Regions from separate parts of the Streptomyces sp. ICN903 genome, predicted to be linked through region 1. Evidence: riboswitches for the same ligand, from Rfam matches in the RefSeq annotation. Region 1 holds a riboswitch; each other region holds the start of a gene.

What was found. Region 1 has a riboswitch for cyclic di-AMP ahead of L7D48_RS29535 (transglycosylase family protein). Riboswitches for the same ligand answer to the same signal wherever they lie in the genome.
Region 2: it holds a riboswitch for cyclic di-AMP, as region 1 does, so the genes downstream of both, L7D48_RS18295 (M23 family metallopeptidase) here and L7D48_RS29535 (transglycosylase family protein) in region 1, are expected to answer to the same signal.
Region 3: it holds a riboswitch for cyclic di-AMP, as region 1 does, so the genes downstream of both, L7D48_RS01335 (transglycosylase family protein) here and L7D48_RS29535 (transglycosylase family protein) in region 1, are expected to answer to the same signal.
Region 4: it holds a riboswitch for cyclic di-AMP, as region 1 does, so the genes downstream of both, L7D48_RS19125 (NlpC/P60 family protein) here and L7D48_RS29535 (transglycosylase family protein) in region 1, are expected to answer to the same signal.

Annotation. Positions count from the first base shown of each region.
Region 1 is NZ_JAKMAY010000048.1:17,689-22,142, reverse strand. It holds gene L7D48_RS07655 (MFS transporter) at 1-603, opposite strand, end outside; gene L7D48_RS07650 (GNAT family N-acetyltransferase) at 1,188-1,922, shown strand; partial or broken gene L7D48_RS07645 (IS5/IS1182 family transposase) at 1,942-2,280, opposite strand; cyclic di-AMP (ydaO/yuaA leader) riboswitch at 2,717-2,893, shown strand; gene L7D48_RS29535 (transglycosylase family protein) at 2,936-3,976, shown strand; gene L7D48_RS07630 (NADP-dependent isocitrate dehydrogenase) at 4,212-4,454, shown strand, end outside.
Region 2 is NZ_JAKMAY010000178.1:1,899-6,352, reverse strand. It holds gene L7D48_RS18305 (pitrilysin family protein) at 1-707, shown strand, start outside; gene L7D48_RS18300 (pitrilysin family protein) at 731-2,107, shown strand; cyclic di-AMP (ydaO/yuaA leader) riboswitch at 2,314-2,487, shown strand; gene L7D48_RS18295 (M23 family metallopeptidase) at 2,501-3,409, shown strand; gene L7D48_RS18290 (GntR family transcriptional regulator) at 3,600-4,292, shown strand.
Region 3 is NZ_JAKMAY010000006.1:4,411-8,864, forward strand. It holds gene L7D48_RS01330 (VOC family protein) at 29-409, shown strand; gene L7D48_RS01335 (transglycosylase family protein) at 556-1,863, opposite strand; cyclic di-AMP (ydaO/yuaA leader) riboswitch at 1,868-2,090, opposite strand; gene L7D48_RS01340 (dipeptidase) at 2,372-3,568, opposite strand; gene purE (5-(carboxyamino)imidazole ribonucleotide mutase) at 3,570-4,121, opposite strand; gene L7D48_RS01350 (5-(carboxyamino)imidazole ribonucleotide synthase) at 4,118-4,454, opposite strand, start outside.
Region 4 is NZ_JAKMAY010000193.1:3,219-7,672, forward strand. It holds gene pcrA (DNA helicase PcrA) at 1-1,324, opposite strand, end outside; gene L7D48_RS19120 (DUF1707 domain-containing protein) at 1,384-1,986, shown strand; cyclic di-AMP (ydaO/yuaA leader) riboswitch at 2,153-2,294, shown strand; gene L7D48_RS19125 (NlpC/P60 family protein) at 2,305-3,489, shown strand; gene L7D48_RS19130 (hypothetical protein) at 3,558-3,911, opposite strand; gene L7D48_RS19135 (hypothetical protein) at 4,308-4,454, shown strand, end outside.

The DNA.
Region 1 (4,454 bases):
CACCCCGGACAGCAGGAACGGCACGCGCCAGCCCCAGGAGACGAACGCCTCCTCCGACAGCACCGCCGTCAGCACCGCCAGTACGGCGGTGGCCAGCAACTGGCCCGCCGGGGCGCCGGTCTGCGGCCAGGACGCCCAGAAGCCGCGCCGGCGCGCGTCGCCGTGCTCCGACACCAGCAGCACCGCGCCGCCCCACTCACCGCCGAGCGCGAACCCCTGCACCAGCCGCAGCACGGTCAGCAGGACGGCCGCCGCGGAACCGAGCTGGGCGTGGGTGGGCAGCAGCCCGATCGCGAAGGTCGCGCCGCCCATCATCAGCAGACTGACCACCAGCAGCTTCTTGCGGCCCAGCCGGTCGCCGTAGTGCCCGAAGACCAGCGCGCCGACGGGACGGGCGACGAAGCCGACCGCGTACGTCACGAAGGCCAGCAGCGTACCGACCAGCGGGTCGGACTCGGGGAAGAACAGCTTGTCGAAGACGAGCGCGGCCGCGGAGCCGTAGAGGAAGAAGTCGTACCACTCGACGGTGGTGCCGATCAGGGAGGCGGTGACCACGCGTTTGAGGTTGGAGGGAGCGGGCGGGGCGCTTGCGGGTGACGGCATCGGCACCACTTCCTGACACTCGACGGGGACGTTCGTGTGCCGCCACACCGTAGGAAAGCGCAGCTCGCGGGCGTATGTGGTGGGACACCACAGTTCCGCGCGCCGCGGTGCGCGCGCCCGCCACGCCGGGGGCGGGGGCGCGCACCGCGGCCCCGTGAGGGGCCCGGCGAGGCCGGGCGGGGCAGTGTCCGAGTTGCCCTGCTCGGGTGTGGTTCGGGAGCGCGGCGCCGACTCCCGTGCTGACTCGGTGCTGACCGAAAGCTCACGTCATCACCCGTCCCCACTCCTCCCGTGCTGACTTGATGCTGACTACGCCGCGTACAACTCCGGCATGAAGCGCAGAACGGACACCCGCACCCCGGCGGCCCGCGAGTCGCAGTGGGTGTGGTGCGCGGGCCGTCGACCACGCCTGGCACGGCGGTTCCCCATCAAGTCCTGCTTGTCGAGTCTTTCCGCGGATCTCGCTCCGGACGGTGACGCCCTCCATGGTTCAGCGGGGGACTCGCCGGCGAGTCACGGCGCCGGTCGTGCCGACTGGTCGATTTCCCCGGCGCGCGGCGATCTCGGGGTGGCACGATCAGGGTATGAGCGGTGATCCGTTGCTGGTCCGTGCCCGTGGCCTGTGGGAGGTGCTGGCCGCTGCGCCCGTCTCGTTCGAGCCGTCCGGCGGTGTGACGGTGGTTGCCTCGCCCGAGTCGGGGCTCTGTCCGCCATCTTGGGCAGGCATCGTCGTGCTGGGTGACGCGGCGATCGTCACCGCACCGACGGGGGCCGCCGCGAGAGCGTTGAGGTGCGCGGTGGCCGAGGTGCCGACGGACTCACTCACCGAGGCCGATGTGCTCCGGGCGATACTGCCCGTTGCCGAAGTACTCGGCCCTGCCACCTTGGGATACGTGTCCTCGGACGACTTCCGTCCTGCGGTGGCCGGTGCGGCCGTCGAGGACACGACCCCTGGACATCGGGAACTCCACGGGTTGGTGAGATCGGTGGGGCGGGAGGAAGCGGGTGAGAGCGGGATGGAGGAGATCACCTCTCCCGCGTTCATCGTCCGTGAGGGAGCCGAGGTGACAGCCGCGGCCGGGTATCGGACGTGGCCGGCTTCGACCGCGCACATCAGCGTGCTGACGGCCCCGCTTCACCGGGGCCGCGGACTGGCCCGGCGGGTGGCTTCCGCAGCGGTGGCGCATGCGCTCGCTGCGGGCCTGATGCCTCAGTGGCGGGCTCGACCGGTGGAATCCCGCAGGGTCGCAGCCGCCCTGGGTTTTCGGGAGTTGGGGACACAGCTGAGTCTTCGTCTCGACCAGGGCAAGCTCAGCTAGGAGCTGTGTGATGTTGTGATCAATCGGCTGCTTGCAGGAGATCTCCGAGCCAGATCACCGAGGCCCGCAGTTCGGGGCCGGCGAGGTGGCTCTCAGGTGTCTTGTCGAAGCGTGTGGCGATGCCGCGCCAGTCCTTCGGTTGGTCGATCGCCCGCTCGACGGTGTTTCGATCACGGTAAAGACCGGCGTCTTGGGTGACGGGGCGCTCGCCCCGGCTGCCACTCTTCTTGCGGTCGGCGGCCTGATCCTTCTTCTCCGGGACGACGGCCTTGCTGCGGAGTCTGCGCGGGGAGGCGCGGTTGGCACGGGACGAGTACGCCATGTCTGCGGCGACCGCGTCCGGCCGGGAGCGGCCCCGAAGACATCGGGGGTGGCCCGGTCGCGCGGTGAGCGGGGGCGGGAATCCGGTGAATCGGCCTCCTTGTGTGCTCCTGGAGCTTAAAGCTGTTTGGTGCGGAAAAAGGCGATGTAAGGAACTGCCTTTCCGGTGATGTGTTCGGAGTCACAGTTTCGATCGTCTCGCTCGCCCTTCGCGGGAAGATCCAATTCTCCTGTCTCCCGGATTCTCCGTGTCACCCGGAGAATTGACTCGTACTCGATCGTCCCGGGAGGTCGTGAGCCGGTCGGGATCCTGTGCGGACCGTGTTCATGATTCACGACTCGGTGACAGCGCGAAGGGCCTTGTTCTTCCGGCGCCTTGTCTCCGTGAATTGGTTGTGTTTATGTGTCCTGGCCTCCGCCGCATCGCGGGGGTTCCACCGCCGGGACGCCGAGTCCTGCCGCCCGGCCGGTGGAGGGAGCGCAGCCGACCATGGCAGGAGCGGGGAAACCGAGTTAAGTGCCGCGACCGCGATTTTTCCGCGATCCGGCTTGGGGTGAAGCCCTTCCCGAAGTGCCCTCGGGCACCCGGGAAGGCCGGGCAACTCCAGCCCGAATCCGACAGCTAACCTCGTAGGCGTGGGAGAGGACTCACACCCATGTCTCGTGGCCGCCACCGTCGTCCGAGCAAGTCTTTGATTTCCCGTCAGTTCTCCCGGATCTCCCTGGTCGCCGCGGCCGGTGGCGCGGGAATCGCGGCGCCGATGGTCGCGGCCGGCAGTGCGAACGCGGCTTCCGCCGAGGTGTGGGAGAAGGTCGCCGAGTGCGAGAGCAGCGGCAACTGGTCCATCAACACCGGCAACGGCTACTACGGCGGACTGCAGTTCTCGCAGTCCAGTTGGGAGGCGGCCGGCGGCACCGAGTACGCGCCGCGCGCCGACCTGGCCACCAAGCAGGAGCAGATCGCCGCCGGTGAGAAGCTGCTCGAACTCCAGGGGCCGGGAGCCTGGCCCACCTGCGGACCGGCGGCCGGGCTCACCCGGGGCTCCGGCGCCCCCGGCAGCGCCCCCGCCACCCAGACGGGCGGCGAGTCCGGGGTGAAGACGGGGACGGAGTCCGGGGCGAAGGCCGGGGCCGAGCGCAAGCCCGCCGCCGGCTCCCACACAGTCGCACCCGGCGACACCCTCCACCGGATCGCCACCGCCCACGGTGTGGAGGGCGGCTGGCAGGCGGTCTACGACGCCAACCGCGAGACCGTCGGCGACAACCCGCACCTGATCTTCCCCGGCCAGGAGCTGAGCCTGGCCGCCCGGTCCTCCGGCGGAGAGCAGGAGCGCGCCCCGGAGCGCGCCGACCGTACCCAGGCCCGCCCGGCCGCTGAGAAGACCGCCCCCCAGGCCTCACCGAAGACCTACGCGGACAACCTCGACGGCTGGATCCGCGAGGCCCTGGACATCATGCGGGCCAACGGCATCCCCGGCACCTACGAGGGCATCCACCGCAACATCATCCGCGAGTCCGGCGGCAACCCGAACGCGGTCAACAACTGGGACATCAACGCCCAGCGCGGCACCCCCTCGATCGGCCTGCTCCAGGTCATCAAGCCCACCTTCGACGCCTACCACGTCCCGGGCACGGCGAACAGCCAGTACGACCCGGTCGCCAACATCGTCGCCGCCTGCAACTACGCGGCCGACCGCTACGGCTCGATCGACAACGTCAACGGGCCCTACTGAGCCGACCGGGACCGCGGCGACCGGGACTGCGGCGACCGGGACTGCGGCGACCGGGACTGCGACGACCGGGACTGCGACGACCGGTCCCGCGGACCCCGAGGCCCCGCCCCTCGCCCTGCTGCCCCTTGTGGCGGCGCGAAAGCGCCGCCACAAGGGGCAGGGCACTTTCGGGGGGAGGCCCTCCACGGGATATCTTGATGTCGAGCAATGTTGCAGACGTGGAGCGGAGCACCCGGTGACTGACTCGACCATCATCTACACACAGACCGACGAGGCCCCGGCCCTGGCGACGTACTCTTTCCTGCCGGTGGTCAGGGCCTACGCCGCCAAGGCGGGCGTCGCCGTGGAGAGCCGTGACATCTCCCTGGCGGGGCGGATCATCGCGGTCTTCCCCGAGTACCTCAAGGAGGAGCAGCGCATCGGTGACGCGCTCGCCGAGCTCGGCGAGCTGGCCAAGACCCCCCGGGCCAACATCATC
Region 2 (4,454 bases), on a different contig from region 1:
AGGGCAAGCGGCCGCCGCGGGACGGCTCCCTGCCGGACGTCATCGGCGAGGAGGTCAAGCAGGTCCTCCACGAGGAGGTGCCCTCCCGGGCGATGATGGCCGCCTACCGGCTGCCGCACGACGGCACCCGTGAGGCGGACGCCGCCGACCTGGCGCTGACGGTGCTCGGCGGCGGCGAGTCCTCCCGTCTGCAGACCCGTCTGGTCCGCCGCGACCGCACCGCCGTCACCGCCGGTTTCGGCATGCTGCGGTTGGCGGGGGCGCCCTCGATGGGGTGGCTGGACGTGAAGGCCTCCGGCGACGCCGAGATCGCCGACATCGAGCGGGCGGTCGACGAGGAGCTGGCCCGCTTCGCGCAGGAGGGGCCGACCCCGGCCGAGATGGAGCGCGCCCAGGCCCTGCTGGAGCGCGAGTGGCTGGACCGGCTGGCCACAGTCGGCGGCCGCGCCGACGAGCTGTGCCGCTACGCGGTGCTGTTCGGCGACCCCCAGCTCGCCCTGACCGCGGTGGAGCGCGTGCTCCAGGTCACCGCCGACGAGGTGCGCGAGGTGGCCGCGGCCCGGCTGCGCTCCGACAACCGCGCGGTGCTGGTCTACGAGCCCACCCGGACGACCGCCCCCGACACCGCGGCCGACGTCTCCGAGGGCGCCACCGTCTCCGAGACCGGCACCGCCGCCGACACCCACGACCAGGAGGCCGCTCAGTGAGCGACGCCACGGCCCAGAACGGAATGTCGATGGAGTTCCACCCCCAGCCCCGCGGCGGCGAGCCCAGGCCGTGGGCGTTCCCCGCCCCCGAGCGCGGTGAGCTGCCCAACGGGCTGACCGTGCTGCGCTGCCACCGCCCCGGCCAGAAGGTCGTGGCCGTCGAGGTCAACCTCGTCGCGCCGCTGGAGGCCGAGCCCCGCGACCGGGAGGGTGTGGCCGGGATCATGGCCCGGGCGCTGAGCGAGGGCACCGACCGGCACAGCGCCGAGGAGTTCGCCGCCGAGCTGGAGCGGTGCGGCGCCACCCTGGACGCGCACGCCGACCACCCCGGCGTACGGGTCTCCCTGGAGGTCCCGGCCTCCCGGCTGACCAGGGCGCTGGGCCTGCTCGCCGACGCGCTGCGCGCCCCCGCCTTCCCCGAGGGCGAGGTCGAGCGGCTGGTGCGCAACCGCCTGGACGAGATCCCGCACGAGCTGGCCAATCCCGCCCGCCGGGCGGCCATCGCGCTGTCGAAGGAGCTGTTCCCGGCCGACTCCCGGCTCTCGCGCCCCCGCCAGGGAGCCGAGGAGACCATCAGGAACATCGACGCCGAGGCGGTGCGCGCCTTCTACACGGAGCATGTGCGGCCCTCGACGGCCACGGCCGTGGTGGTGGGCGACTTCACCGGGGTGGACCTGGACAAGGCGCTGGCCGAGACCCTGGGCGACTGGAAGGGCGCGGCCGCCGGGCCCCGCCCGGTCCCGCCGATCACGGCGGACGACACCGGCCGGGTGATCGTCGTGGACCGGCCCGGAGCGGTGCAGACCCAGCTGCTCATCGGCAGGATCGGCCCCGACCGGCACGACCGGGTCTGGCCCGCCCAGGTGCTGGGCACGTACTGCCTGGGCGGCACGCTCACCTCCCGCCTGGACCGGGTGCTGCGCGAGGAGAAGGGCTACACCTACGGCGTACGGGCCTTCGCCCAGGTGCTGCGTTCCTCGCCCGAGGGCACCGGCGCCTCGATGCTGGCGATCAACGGCTCGGTGGCCACCGATGTGACGGGTCCCGCTCTGGAGGACCTGTGGGGCGTGCTGCGCACCCTGGCGCAGGAGGGTCTCACCGACGCCGAGCGCGACACGGCCGTGCAGAACCTGGTGGGGGTGGCCCCGCTGCGTTACGAGACGGCGGCGGCCGTCGCCGGCACCCTCGCCGACCAGGTGGAACAGCACCTCCCCGACGACTACCAGGCGAAGCTGTACGCCCGCCTCGCCGAGACCGGCACGGTGGAGGCGACGGCGGCGGCCGTGGCCGCCTTCCCCGCGGACCGTCTGGTGACGGTGCTGGTGGGAGACGCGTCACAGATCGCCGACACGGTGCGCGACCTGGGCATCGGAGAGGTGACGGTCGTCACGGACCAGTGATCCCCGGCCGCCTCGCGGCGGCCGCGCAGCGTAAGGCCCTTGGTGGGATGCCACACCAAGGGCCTTACATATGTCCGGTTTTGGGCCGTTCCAGTGGGTGGCTCATGTGGCATGGCCTACAAAAGCCGCTTTTTGCTTGCTCGCTCAAATTTGTCCGTTTAGCGTCGATCTCGCTGGCCGTCAGAAGTGACCGCGACCGCGGCCGACGGCAGTGATCGCCGAGTCCCCCGAGCGGGGGAGCCGGGGACCCACCCTCCCGCCCTTCACACGCGGGAGCGGTCCTCTTCCGAGGCACCTGGGGTGAATCGGGCCGTGCGCCCGTAGGAGACCTTCCTGCTCCGAACCCGACAGCTAACCCGGTAGGCGAGAAGGAAGGAAAGGAGCACGCCACCCATGGCGTTCACCCGTGCCACCGCGCAGCTCGCCGAGAAGCTGACCGGAAAGCTCACCGGGCTCACCGAGAGCCTCACCGAGAAGCACCACCTCTCCAGCCGCTCCGTGCGCACCCGCGTGGGCCTGGCCGGAGCCGCCGCCCTGACCGTCACCGGCGTGGTCGGCGCGGCCGCCACTCCCGCGATCGCCGCTCCGGACGGGGGCTCGGGGACCTACGCGCTGGGCTTCGTCCAGGCCATGGCCGTCGGTGACACGATCGCCGACGACGTCAGGGCCCAGGCCCAGGCCCAGCAGCGCGTCGCCGACGCCGCCGAGGAGAAGGCCGAGAAGGCCGAGGAGGCCGAGGAGGCCGAGAAGGCCGCCGCCGAGCGCGAGGCCGCCGAGAAGCGTGAGGCCGCCGAGAAGCGCGAGGCCGAGAAGGCCGCCGCCGAGAAGCGCGAGGCCGCCGAGGCCAAGCGCGCGAACGAGCGCGCCGACCGCTCCGCCGAGCGCCGTTCGGCCACCGGCTACGTCGACCCGGTCGCGGGCGTGGACACCACCACCACCTACAAGCAGGCCGGCGCCTCATGGTCCTCCGGCAAGCACAGCGGCATCGACTTCCCCGCCAACACCGGCACCCCGGTGCGGTCCGTCGGCCCGGGCACCGTGGTGACGGTCGGCTGGGGCGGCGCGTACGGCAACCAGGTCGTCATCCGCCACGACGACGGCAAGTACACCCAGTACGCCCACCTGTCCGCCACCAAGGTCTCGGCGGGCCAGAAGGTCGACGGCGGCCAGCACATCGGCGCGGTCGGCTCCACGGGCAACAGCACCGGCCCGCACCTGCACTTCGAGGCCCGCAACGGCGCCTACTACGGCTCGGACTTCAACCCGATCACCTACCTGGCGGGCAAGGGCGTCGACGTCTGACGGACCCCGCCCGCAGGGCACCGGGCAGCCGCGCCCGTCACGCACCGGCATCCGCCGCGCGACCGAGAGGTCGCGCGGCGGATGTTTTCACGCCTGTTTTCCGGCTGGCATCGGAAAACGCGTTCCGGTGGAATACAGTTCGACTCTGCGGTACTTCGGGGAACATGGAGACGGCGGCGGAGGTCGGCCCATGCGCATTTCCGCGCACATGGTGTGCAGCGCGGTCCGTGACGACATCGTCTCCGGTTTTTTCCCGCCCGGATCCCGGCTCACCGAGGAACTCCTCGCCAGACGCTACGGCGTCTCGCGCGTCCCGGTGCGCGAGGCGTTGCGGACCCTGGAGTCGGAGGGTTTCGTCGTCTCCCGCCGCCACGCGGGCGCCTGCGTCGCCCGGCCCACCGAGCAAGAGGCCGCCGACCTGCTCGACATCCGCGCCCTGCTGGAGCCGCTGGGCACCGCGCGGGCCGCCCGGCGCCGCACCGAGGCGCAGCTGAGGGTCCTGCGCGGACTGGTCCGCCTGGGGCTGCAGCGGGCGGAGAGCGGCCGGTTGTCCGACCTGAGGGCGTTGGAGGACTGGTACCACGAGACGATGGCCCGCGCGTCGGGCAGCCCCAGCCTGGCCTCGCTGCTCACCCAGCTGCGCCGCAAGATCACCTGGGTGTACGCCGCGGAACCGCCGCTGCGCGCGGTCGCCGTGTGGCGTGAGCACGGAGCCATCGTGGACGCCGTCGCACGCGGCGACGCGGAACGGGCGCGCGTCCTGGCCAGCGAGCACGTGGAACGCTCCGTCGCGGTGCGTCGCGAGCAGCGCCCGGTGGCCGCGCGACGGCCGCCGGAAAAGCCCGGTGAGGAGAGCGAAACACGCCGTAAACACACCGTGTGACAATTCGTAACAGGAATTGTGTACACAGGACGGGAATACGCGGGGAATGCGCGCCGGGAAAGTTCCGGGTGCGGAAAAGGCTGCGGGGCCGCTCGCCCCGCAGCCTTTGCCGGTGATTTTCCGCAGGTGGTGTCCGTCGCGTTTCGTTCCGGGCCCGTGTCC
Region 3 (4,454 bases), on a different contig from region 1:
GGTCCACGACACAGGAGGGATGAGCACCATGGCCATCACCACGCTGCGGGACGTCCTCGTGCTGGACTGCCCCGAGCCGGGGAAGCTCGCCGACTTCTACGCACGGCTGCTGGGCGGGAAGGTCGAGGGCGAGGGCAGGTGGGTGGAGGTGACGTTCGACTCGGGCGCCCTGAAGGGCCGGACGTTCGCCTTCCAGGAGGCGCCCGGCCACGTGCCGCCGCAGTGGCCGAGCGCCGAGCGGTCGCAGCAGTTCCACCTCGACTTCTACGTGCCCCGGGGGGAGTTGGACGCGGCCGAGCGGGAGGCGCTGGAGCTGGGGGCCGAACTCCTCCAGGGCGACGGGGGCGAGCTCGACTTCCGCGTCTACCGCGACCCGGCCGGGCACCCCTTCTGCCTCTGCGTCGAGTGAGCCGGCCGCCCGTGGGGGCACGCGGACGCAGGACGCCGGGGCGAAGGCACGAAGAAGAGGCGGGCGGGGCGGGGGTGTTCGCACACCCCTGCCCCGCCCGCCTCTCGACCGGACCCGGGTGACCGGGCCGGTGGGGGTCAGGACCCTCAGATGCTGACGCCGTTGGCGCGCAGGTAGGCCAGCGGGTTGATGTCCGAGCCGTAGCCGGGGGCGGTACGGATCTCGAAGTGCAGGTGCGGGCCGGTGCTGTTGCCGGTGGAGCCGACGGCGCCGATCTGCTGGCCGGTGCTGACCGTCTGGCCGGCGCTGACCGACAGCGAGGACAGGTGGCCGTACTGGCTGTACCGGCCGTCCTCGTGGCGGATGACCACCTGGTTGCCGTAGGCCCCGCCCCAGCCGGCGGAGACCACGGTGCCGTTGGTGACGGCCTTCACCGGGGTGCCGGAGGCGGCGGCGAAGTCCTCACCGGTGTGGCCGTTGGACCAGCGGGCGCCCGAGGCCTTGTAGGAGCCGGACGGGGCGGCGTTCACCGGGGCGGTGTAGCCGGTGACCGCACCGCGGTCGCTGCGGTCGGCACGCTCGGCCGACTGCTGCACGGCCTCGGCCTTCTCGGTCTTCTCGGCCTTCGGGGCGGCCTTCTCGGTCTTCTCGGCCTTCTCGGGCTTCGGAGCCGGCTTGGTCTCGGGCTTGGCCGCGGCCTTCTGCTGGGCGGCGGCGCCGCCCAGGGTGAGCTCCTGGCCTGGGAAGATCAGGTTCGGGTTGTCGCCGATGACCTGGCGGTTGTCCTCGTAGACGCGCTCCCAGCCGCCCTGGACGCCCTGGGCGTCGGCGATCTTGAAGAGGGTGTCGCCGCCGACGACCTCGTAGGAGGTGCCCTCGCCGTGGTCGTGGCTGTGGGCGCGCTCACCGCGGTCCGCGCGCTGCGGCGCGGCCTCGGACTCGCTCTTCTCCTGCTTCGGCTCGGCCTCGGGCTTGCTCTCGGGCTTGGCCTCGGCCTTCGGAGCGGCGGCCGGGGCCTGCTCCTTCTGCTCGGTCGGGTTGCTCTGACCGTCGGGGGAGACGGCCGGGGCGGGACCGCCCTTGGTCAGGCCGGCCTTGACCGAGCACACGGGCCAGGCGCCCGGGCCCTGCCCCGCCAGCACCTTCTCGGCGACGGCGATCTGCTGGTCCTTGGTGGCGAGGTCGGCACGCGGCGCGTACTCGGTGCCGCCGAAGGCGGCCCAGGTGCTCTGCGTGAACTGCAGGCCGCCGTAGAAGCCGTTGCCGGTGTTGATGGACCAGTTGCCCGTGCTCTCGCACTGGGCGACCTTGTCCCAGGTGTCGACGGAGGCGGCGCTGGCCCCGCCGGCGGCCACCAGGGGGAGGGCCATTCCGGCGCCGCCCACGGAGATGGCCAGCGACAGACGGGTGAGGCGGCTGTTGCGGATACGACGGTGACGTCCGCGTGCGGACATAGGTGTGCTCCTTCTCCTACGCCTGCGAGGTGAGCTGTCGGGTTCGGGCTGGAGTTGCCCGGCCATGTGTGCCGCGGCGTGTGCCGCGGCATGGCTTCACCCCAAGCCGTCCCGTACGGACCTCATGGGCCCGGGACGGCGACTTACCTTGGGTCCCCCGCTCCTGCCATCGGGTGGTGTGGATGGTCCAGCCCGCCGCCGTTGACAGGATTCGGCGTTCGACAGCGGGCCGCCGCACATTCGTACGGCGCGGCCAGAACGGTAGACACATCGTTTCCGCCGATACAAGCCGATGGGTCACAGGACGCCCGTTTCGAAGGCTTTGATGATCGTCCGATCGTCACCGTCCGCTGTGTTCACTTCTCGAAGAGTGGCGGATCCTTCCTCTGACGTGGTGTCACTTTCCTCCACTGCCAGGGCCGATAACGCGGAAGGCCCTCCTCCGGCACGCAGAGCGACGCACCGGGGAGGGCCGGCTCGTGAGTTGAATCACGAGGGGGCCGGGGAGCTACCCGTCGAGCTGTCCGATGGTGGCGATGGACGGGCCGCGCCTGGTCCGTTCGTGGCGGGCGACCGCCTCCGCGTCACGCAGCACGCGCACCGCGTTCTTCCAGGTGAGCTTGGCGAGGTCGGCCTCGGACCAGCGACGGTCCAGCAACTCGGCCACCAGATGCGGATATCCGGACACATCACTCAGATCGGACGGGGTGAAGGCCGTGCCGTCGAAGTCGCCGCCGATGCCGATGTGGTCGATGCCCGCGACCTCGCGCATGTGGTCCAGGTGGTCGGCGACCGTCGCCGCCGTGGCGACCGGGCGCGGATTGGCCTCCTCGTAGGCGCGCTGGACCGCCAGGCCCCTCTCGGTGCCGTCCAGGGGGTGGAGGCCGTGGGCGCGCATGTTCTCGTCGGCGGCCTCGGTCCAGGCGACGGCGGCGGGCAGCACGAACTTCGGCACGAATGTGGCCATCGCCACACCGCCGTTGACCGGAAGCCGCTCCAGCACGTCGTCGGGGATGTTGCGAGGGTGGTCGCACACCGCGCGGGCCGAGGAGTGCGAGAAGACCACCGGCGCCGTCGTCACGCGCAGGGCGTCGCGCATGGTGGCGGGCGCCACATGGGAGAGGTCCACCAGCATCCCCAGCCGGTTCATCTCCCGCACGACCTCCTCGCCGAAGCGGGTGAGGCCGCCGTGGCGCGGGGCGTCGGTGGCCGAGTCCGCCCAGTCGATGGTGTCGTTGTGGGTGAGCGTCATGTAGCGCACGCCCAGCCGGTACAGGGCTCGCAGCGTGGCCAGGGAGTTGTTGATGGAGTGGCCGCCCTCGGCGCCCATCAGGGATGCGATGCGGCCCTCGGCGCGGGCCGCCTCCATGTCGTCGGCGGTGAAGGCGAGCCTGAGGTCGGCCGGGTGGCGGTCGGCCAGCCGCCGCACCACGTCGATCTGCTCCAGGCAGGCGCTGACGGCGGCGTCGCCCGTCAGGTCGGTGCGCACGTAGACCGACCAGAACTGCGCGCCCACCCCGCCCGCGCGCAGCCGCGGGATGTCGGTGTGCAGATGGGCCGACTGGTCGCCGGCGATGTCGCGCCGGTCCAGGTCGTAACCCACCTGCTCGCGCAGCGCCCAGGGCAGGTCGTTGTGGCCGTCGGCGACGGGGTGGGCCTCCAGCAGCTCCCCGGCCCGGGCCAGCAGCTCGGCGGAGTGACCCATCTCACCTGCCTCCGAAGCCGAACCCGGCGCCGCCCGCGGCGACCTTGCTCCGCAGCCGCCGGCCCTTCTCCCGCGCCTGGTCCTTCAGCTCCGCCTGGAACCGCTCCATGCGCTCGCGCAGCTCCTCGTCGTGGGCCGCCAGGATGCGGACCGCCAGCAGGCCCGCGTTGCGCGCGCCGCCGACCGAGACCGTGGCGACCGGAACCCCGGCGGGCATCTGGACGATGGACAGCAGGGAGTCCATGCCGTCCAGGTGCCGCAGCGGCACGGGGACGCCGATCACCGGCAGCGGGGTGACGGAGGCGAGCATGCCCGGCAGATGGGCCGCTCCCCCGGCGCCCGCGATGACGGCCTTCAGCCCGCGTCCGGCCGCCTCGTCGCCGTAGGCGATCATCTCGTGCGGCATGCGGTGGGCGGAGACGACGTCGACCTCGTAGGGGACCTCGAACTCGTCCAGGGCCTCGGCCGCGGCCTCCATGACGGGCCAGTCCGAGTCGGATCCCATGACGATCCCCACGAGGGGGGCGGGGGCGGGGCTGGGGGCGTTGCTCATTCGGTGATGGTCCCTCGCAGATAGCCGGCGGCGTGGGCGGCGCGCTCGCGTACGTCCGCCAGGTCGTCGCCGTAGGTGTTGACGTGGCCGACCTTGCGGCCGGGCTTCACGTCCTTGCCGTACATGTGGATCTTCAGCCGCGGGTCGCGGGCCATGCAGTGCAGGTAGCCCTGGTACATGTCGGGGTAGTCGCCGCCGAGCACGTTGGCCATCACCGTCCACGGCGCGCGGGGGCGCGGGTCGCCCAGCGGCAGGTCGAGCACGGCCCGCAGGTGGTTGGCGAACTGGGAGGTGACCGCGCCGTCCTGGGTCCAGTGGCCGCTGTTGTGGGGG
Region 4 (4,454 bases), on a different contig from region 1:
GGGCGTTGGTGCGGTAGAAGACGGCGACGTCGCCCGCCTTCGCCTCGCCCGCGTCCGTCAGCCGGTCGATCTCCTCGGCGACGAACTGCGCCTCGTCGTGCTCGGTGTCGGCCACGTAGCCCGTGATGCGCGAGCCCGCCCCGGCATCGGTCCACAGGTTCTTCGGGCGGCGGTTCTCGTTCCGCTCGATGACGGCGTTGGCGGCCGAGAGGATGGTCTGGGTGGAGCGGTAGTTCTGCTCCAGCAGGATGGTGGTCGCGTCCGGGTAGTCCTCCTCGAACTGGAGGATGTTGCGGATGGTGGCGCCGCGGAACGCGTAGATCGACTGGTCGGCGTCGCCGACCACGCACAGCTCGGCGCGCCCGCCTCCGATCGCGCCCCCTTCCGCTCCGGCCGCCTCCCCCTCGCCGCCGTCCACGCCCACCAGTTCCCTGATCAGGGTGTACTGGGCGTGGTTGGTGTCCTGGTACTCGTCGACCAGCACATGGCGGAAGCGGCGGCGGTAGTGCTCGGCGACGTCGGGGAACGCCTGGAGCAGGTGGACGGTCGTCATGATGATGTCGTCGAAGTCCAGGGCGTTGGCCTCGCGCAGCCGCGCCTGGTACATCGTGTACGCCTCGGCCAGCGTCTTCTCGAAGCCGTCGGATGCCCTGGCCGCGAAGTCCTCCTCGTCGACCAGCTCGTTCTTCAGGTTCGACACCTGGGCGCTGAACGACTTGGGCGGGAAGCGCTTGGGGTCCAGCTCCAGGTCCCGGCAGACCAGCGCCATCAGACGGCGGGAGTCGGCGGCGTCGTAGATCGAGAAGCTGGAGGTGAAGCCGAGCCTCTTGCTCTCGCGCCGCAGGATGCGCACGCACGCGCTGTGGAAGGTGGAGACCCACATCGACTGCGCGCGCGGGCCGACCAGCTCCGCAACGCGCTCCTTCATCTCGCCCGCGGCCTTGTTGGTGAAGGTGATCGCGAGGATCTCCCCGGGGTGGACGCCGCGCGCGCCCAGCAGGTGCGCGATGCGGTGGGTGAGCACCCGCGTCTTGCCGGACCCGGCGCCCGCGACGATCAGCAGCGGCGAGCCGGTGTGCACCACGGCCGCGCGCTGCTGGTCGTTGAGCCCCTCCAGCAGGGCGGCCGGGTCGACGACGGGACGGGCCGCGCCGTTGCCGTAGTGGGCGTCGCGCACCCCGCCCGCGCCGAAGGCGCCCGCGAAGAGGTCGTCGGGGACACCGTCCTCCGGCGGCGCGGACGCATCCTCCGGTGGAGGAGGCGGCTCCTCGTCCCCGGAGGGCTCGAGGTCGGCCAGGAAGCTGTCGTCGAAGAGGCTGCTCATCGCCGTCGAGTCTAGGACGCCGTGCCGCCGGGCGGGGCGGCGCTCCTAAGATGGCGGGCATGACCGACGTCCCCGCGCCCCGCCCACGTCCCGGCTCGGAACTGCGCGCCGGGCACACCGACCGCGAGGCGGTGGCCGAACGGCTGCGCGAGGCCGCCGGCGACGGCCGCATCGACCTGGAGGAGCTGGACGAGCGGCTGGAGAAGGCGTTCGCCGCCAAGACCTACGGCGATCTGGAGGCACTGGTCGCGGACCTGCCCGGCCAGGACCCCGCGGGTCTGGCCCCGAGCGACCGGGAGCCGCTGGCGCTCAGGACGGTCGCCGGGGACGTCCGGCAGGACGGCCACTGGGTGGTGCCGGAGCGGATCACCGCCAAGACCACGCTGGGGCGGATCGTGCTCGACTTCACGCGGGCGGAGTGCCGCCACCGCGAGGTCTTCGTGGAACTGGACGCGGGGATGGGCGAGATCAAGGTCGTCGTGCCGCGCGGCTGGACGGTGCGGGCCGAGGGGGTCACCTCCGGAATGGGCTCCGTACGCAACCGGGCCACCGAACCGCCCGTGCCCGGCATGCCGGTGCTGCGGATCAGCGGCGGCTCCAAGGTGGGGACGATCGTCGTGCGCCACCCGTACCGCTGGCCCGGGCGCCGCTCCCGCGACTGAGCGCCGCCGTCTCCGCCGCGGCCGGTTCTCCCGAAACGGACGATAACCGACCGATAACGAATCGGTTTCGGGATATACCGAACACCAGTCTTCACAGGAGCCCCACCGGTGCTCTACGGTCCAGCGTCAGGCGGCCCGGACCCCTCGCCGGCGACAGCGCCGGCACGGGCGGCCTCCGCCGAGCCCGGCCGTGCGGCCGGGGCCGGGGACCCAATCCCCACGGGGTGAATCGGGCCCGCGGGCCCGTAGGGCGGACTTCCGACGCCCGAACCCGTCAGCTAACCCGGTAGGCGGTGTTCCACGGAAGGAGCGCTCGCCTTGGCGTCGCACCGCAGACCGCGTACCCCCCTGCTGTCCCCCTCCTCCCGGCGCGGAGCGGTCGGGCTCACCACCGCGGCCATCGCCTCCGCGACCCTCCTGTCCCAGGGCCCGGCCCATGCCTCGCCCGAGGACGACAGGCCCTCGATCGAGGAGGTCCGCGAGCGGGTGGACGCGCTGTACCGGGAGGCGGGCAGCGCGACGCAGAAGTACAACGCGGCCAAGGAGAGGACGGACGAGCAGCGCGAGAAGGTCGACCGGCTCCTCGACGAGGCGGCCGAGCGCACGGACAGGCTCAACGACGCCCGCCGGAAGCTGGGCGGCTACGCCACCGCGCAGTACCGCACCGGAGGGGTCTCCGGCACCGCGGTGCTGCTCCTGTCCGACAATCCCCAGGACTTCTTCGGCCATAAGCACCTGATGGACCGGATCACCGACCGCCAGCGCCAGGCCGTCGACGACTACCGGGACCAGCAGCGCGCCGCCCAGAAGAAGCGCTCGGAGGCCTCGGCGAGCCTGGCCGAGCTCACCGACGCGCAGGAGGAGCTGGCGGACAGCAGGAAGACTGTCCAGGGCAAGCTGGCGCAGGCCCGCAAGCTGCTGTCCGAGCTGACCGCCGAGGAGAAGGCTCGCCTGGCCGCTGCCGAGCGCAAGCGGCAGGAGGAGGCCCGCCGCAAGGCGGCCGCCGCCGCTGCCGAACGCGAGCGCCGGGAGGAGGCCCGCCGCGAAGCCGCCGCCGAGAGCGGGGAGCAGGCCGAGGCTCCGGCGGACAGCGGCACGGGCACGGGCACCGGCGGCACGGACACCGGCACCGGCACCGCGGACGGCTCCTACGCCGCGAAGGCCGACAAGGTGCTCGCCTTCGCCGAGGCCCAGCTCGGCAAGCCGTACGTCTGGGGCGCCACCGGCCCCAACTCCTACGACTGCTCGGGTCTGACGCGGGCCGCCTGGCTCAGCGCCGGCGTCTCACTGCCGCGCACCACCTACGACCAGGTGGAGGCGGGCACCCGGATCGCCAGGGCCGAAATGCGGCCGGGCGACCTGGTCTTCTTCTACGACGACATCAGCCACGTCGGCATCTACGCGGGCGGCGGCCAGATGATCCACGCGCCGAAGCCGGGCGCCGAGGTGCGCTACGAGTCCGTCGACCACATGCCCTTCCACAGCGCGGTCCGTCCGGCCTGAGACGAACGGCCCGGGACGAACGGAGGGCGGCGGTGCCTCGCACCGCCGCCCTCCGCGGGTGTGACCGGCTACACCCACATGACGGCGATGAAGATGTTGGCGACGGTGAGCAGGCCGATGGTGCCGAACAGCGGCGCGGGCAGCCGCTCCTCGTCCCGCTTGACGTAGACCAGGCCGAGGATCGCCACCAGCAGGGCGAGTTTCACGCCGATCTTGATGTGGTTGACGGTCTGGCCGTCGGCCTCGTTCAGGCCGACCAGGGCGATGCCCGTGACCAGCATGGTGAGGGCTCCGTGCAGCATCGCCGGGACGATGCGGGCCTCGCCGGCCCCCATGGCCTTCATCTGGGTCATGAAGCCGCCGAGCAGGGCGCCGATGCCGACGATGTGCAGGCCGACGAAGAAGTGGGTGAGTGCCTCCATGGCAGGCGAGCGTATCCGGGGGCCCTCCGCCGCCCTCGGCCAGGGCGCTCATCGGCTCCCACCTCCGCGCCGGTCGCGCACCCCGGGCCGGCCGAGGAGGACTGAACGGCCTCCGTCACCCCCGGGAGGCACACCGTCCGCCGGGGCGGCTCACTCGTCCGGGTGGTGAACGCGCGGCGCTCCCGGCAGCGCCTCCCCACCCCGCCACCACCGCGAACCGGCCTCCGCACCCGGGAGGACAGGGCCGGGGCGGGCCGGGAACGGGCCGGGAGCGAGCCGTGGAACAGCCGGGAACGACCGGGAACACCGCCCCGGCCCCCTTCCCGTAGGGCACAATTCCCTCCCGTTGCCGGAGAGTCGGCGGCTCGGGGAGAGCCGGGGAGAGGTGGGTCGACAGTGGCCGTGGACACGGCGCGGGGCGGCGGTACGGCGAGCGCGCCCCCGAAGGGGACGGCGAGGCCGTCCGGCACGGCGGACGGCACTCCGCCGGCCGGGGACGGCGGCTGCGCCTGTACGGACTGCCCGCACGGGGTGCGGGAGGGC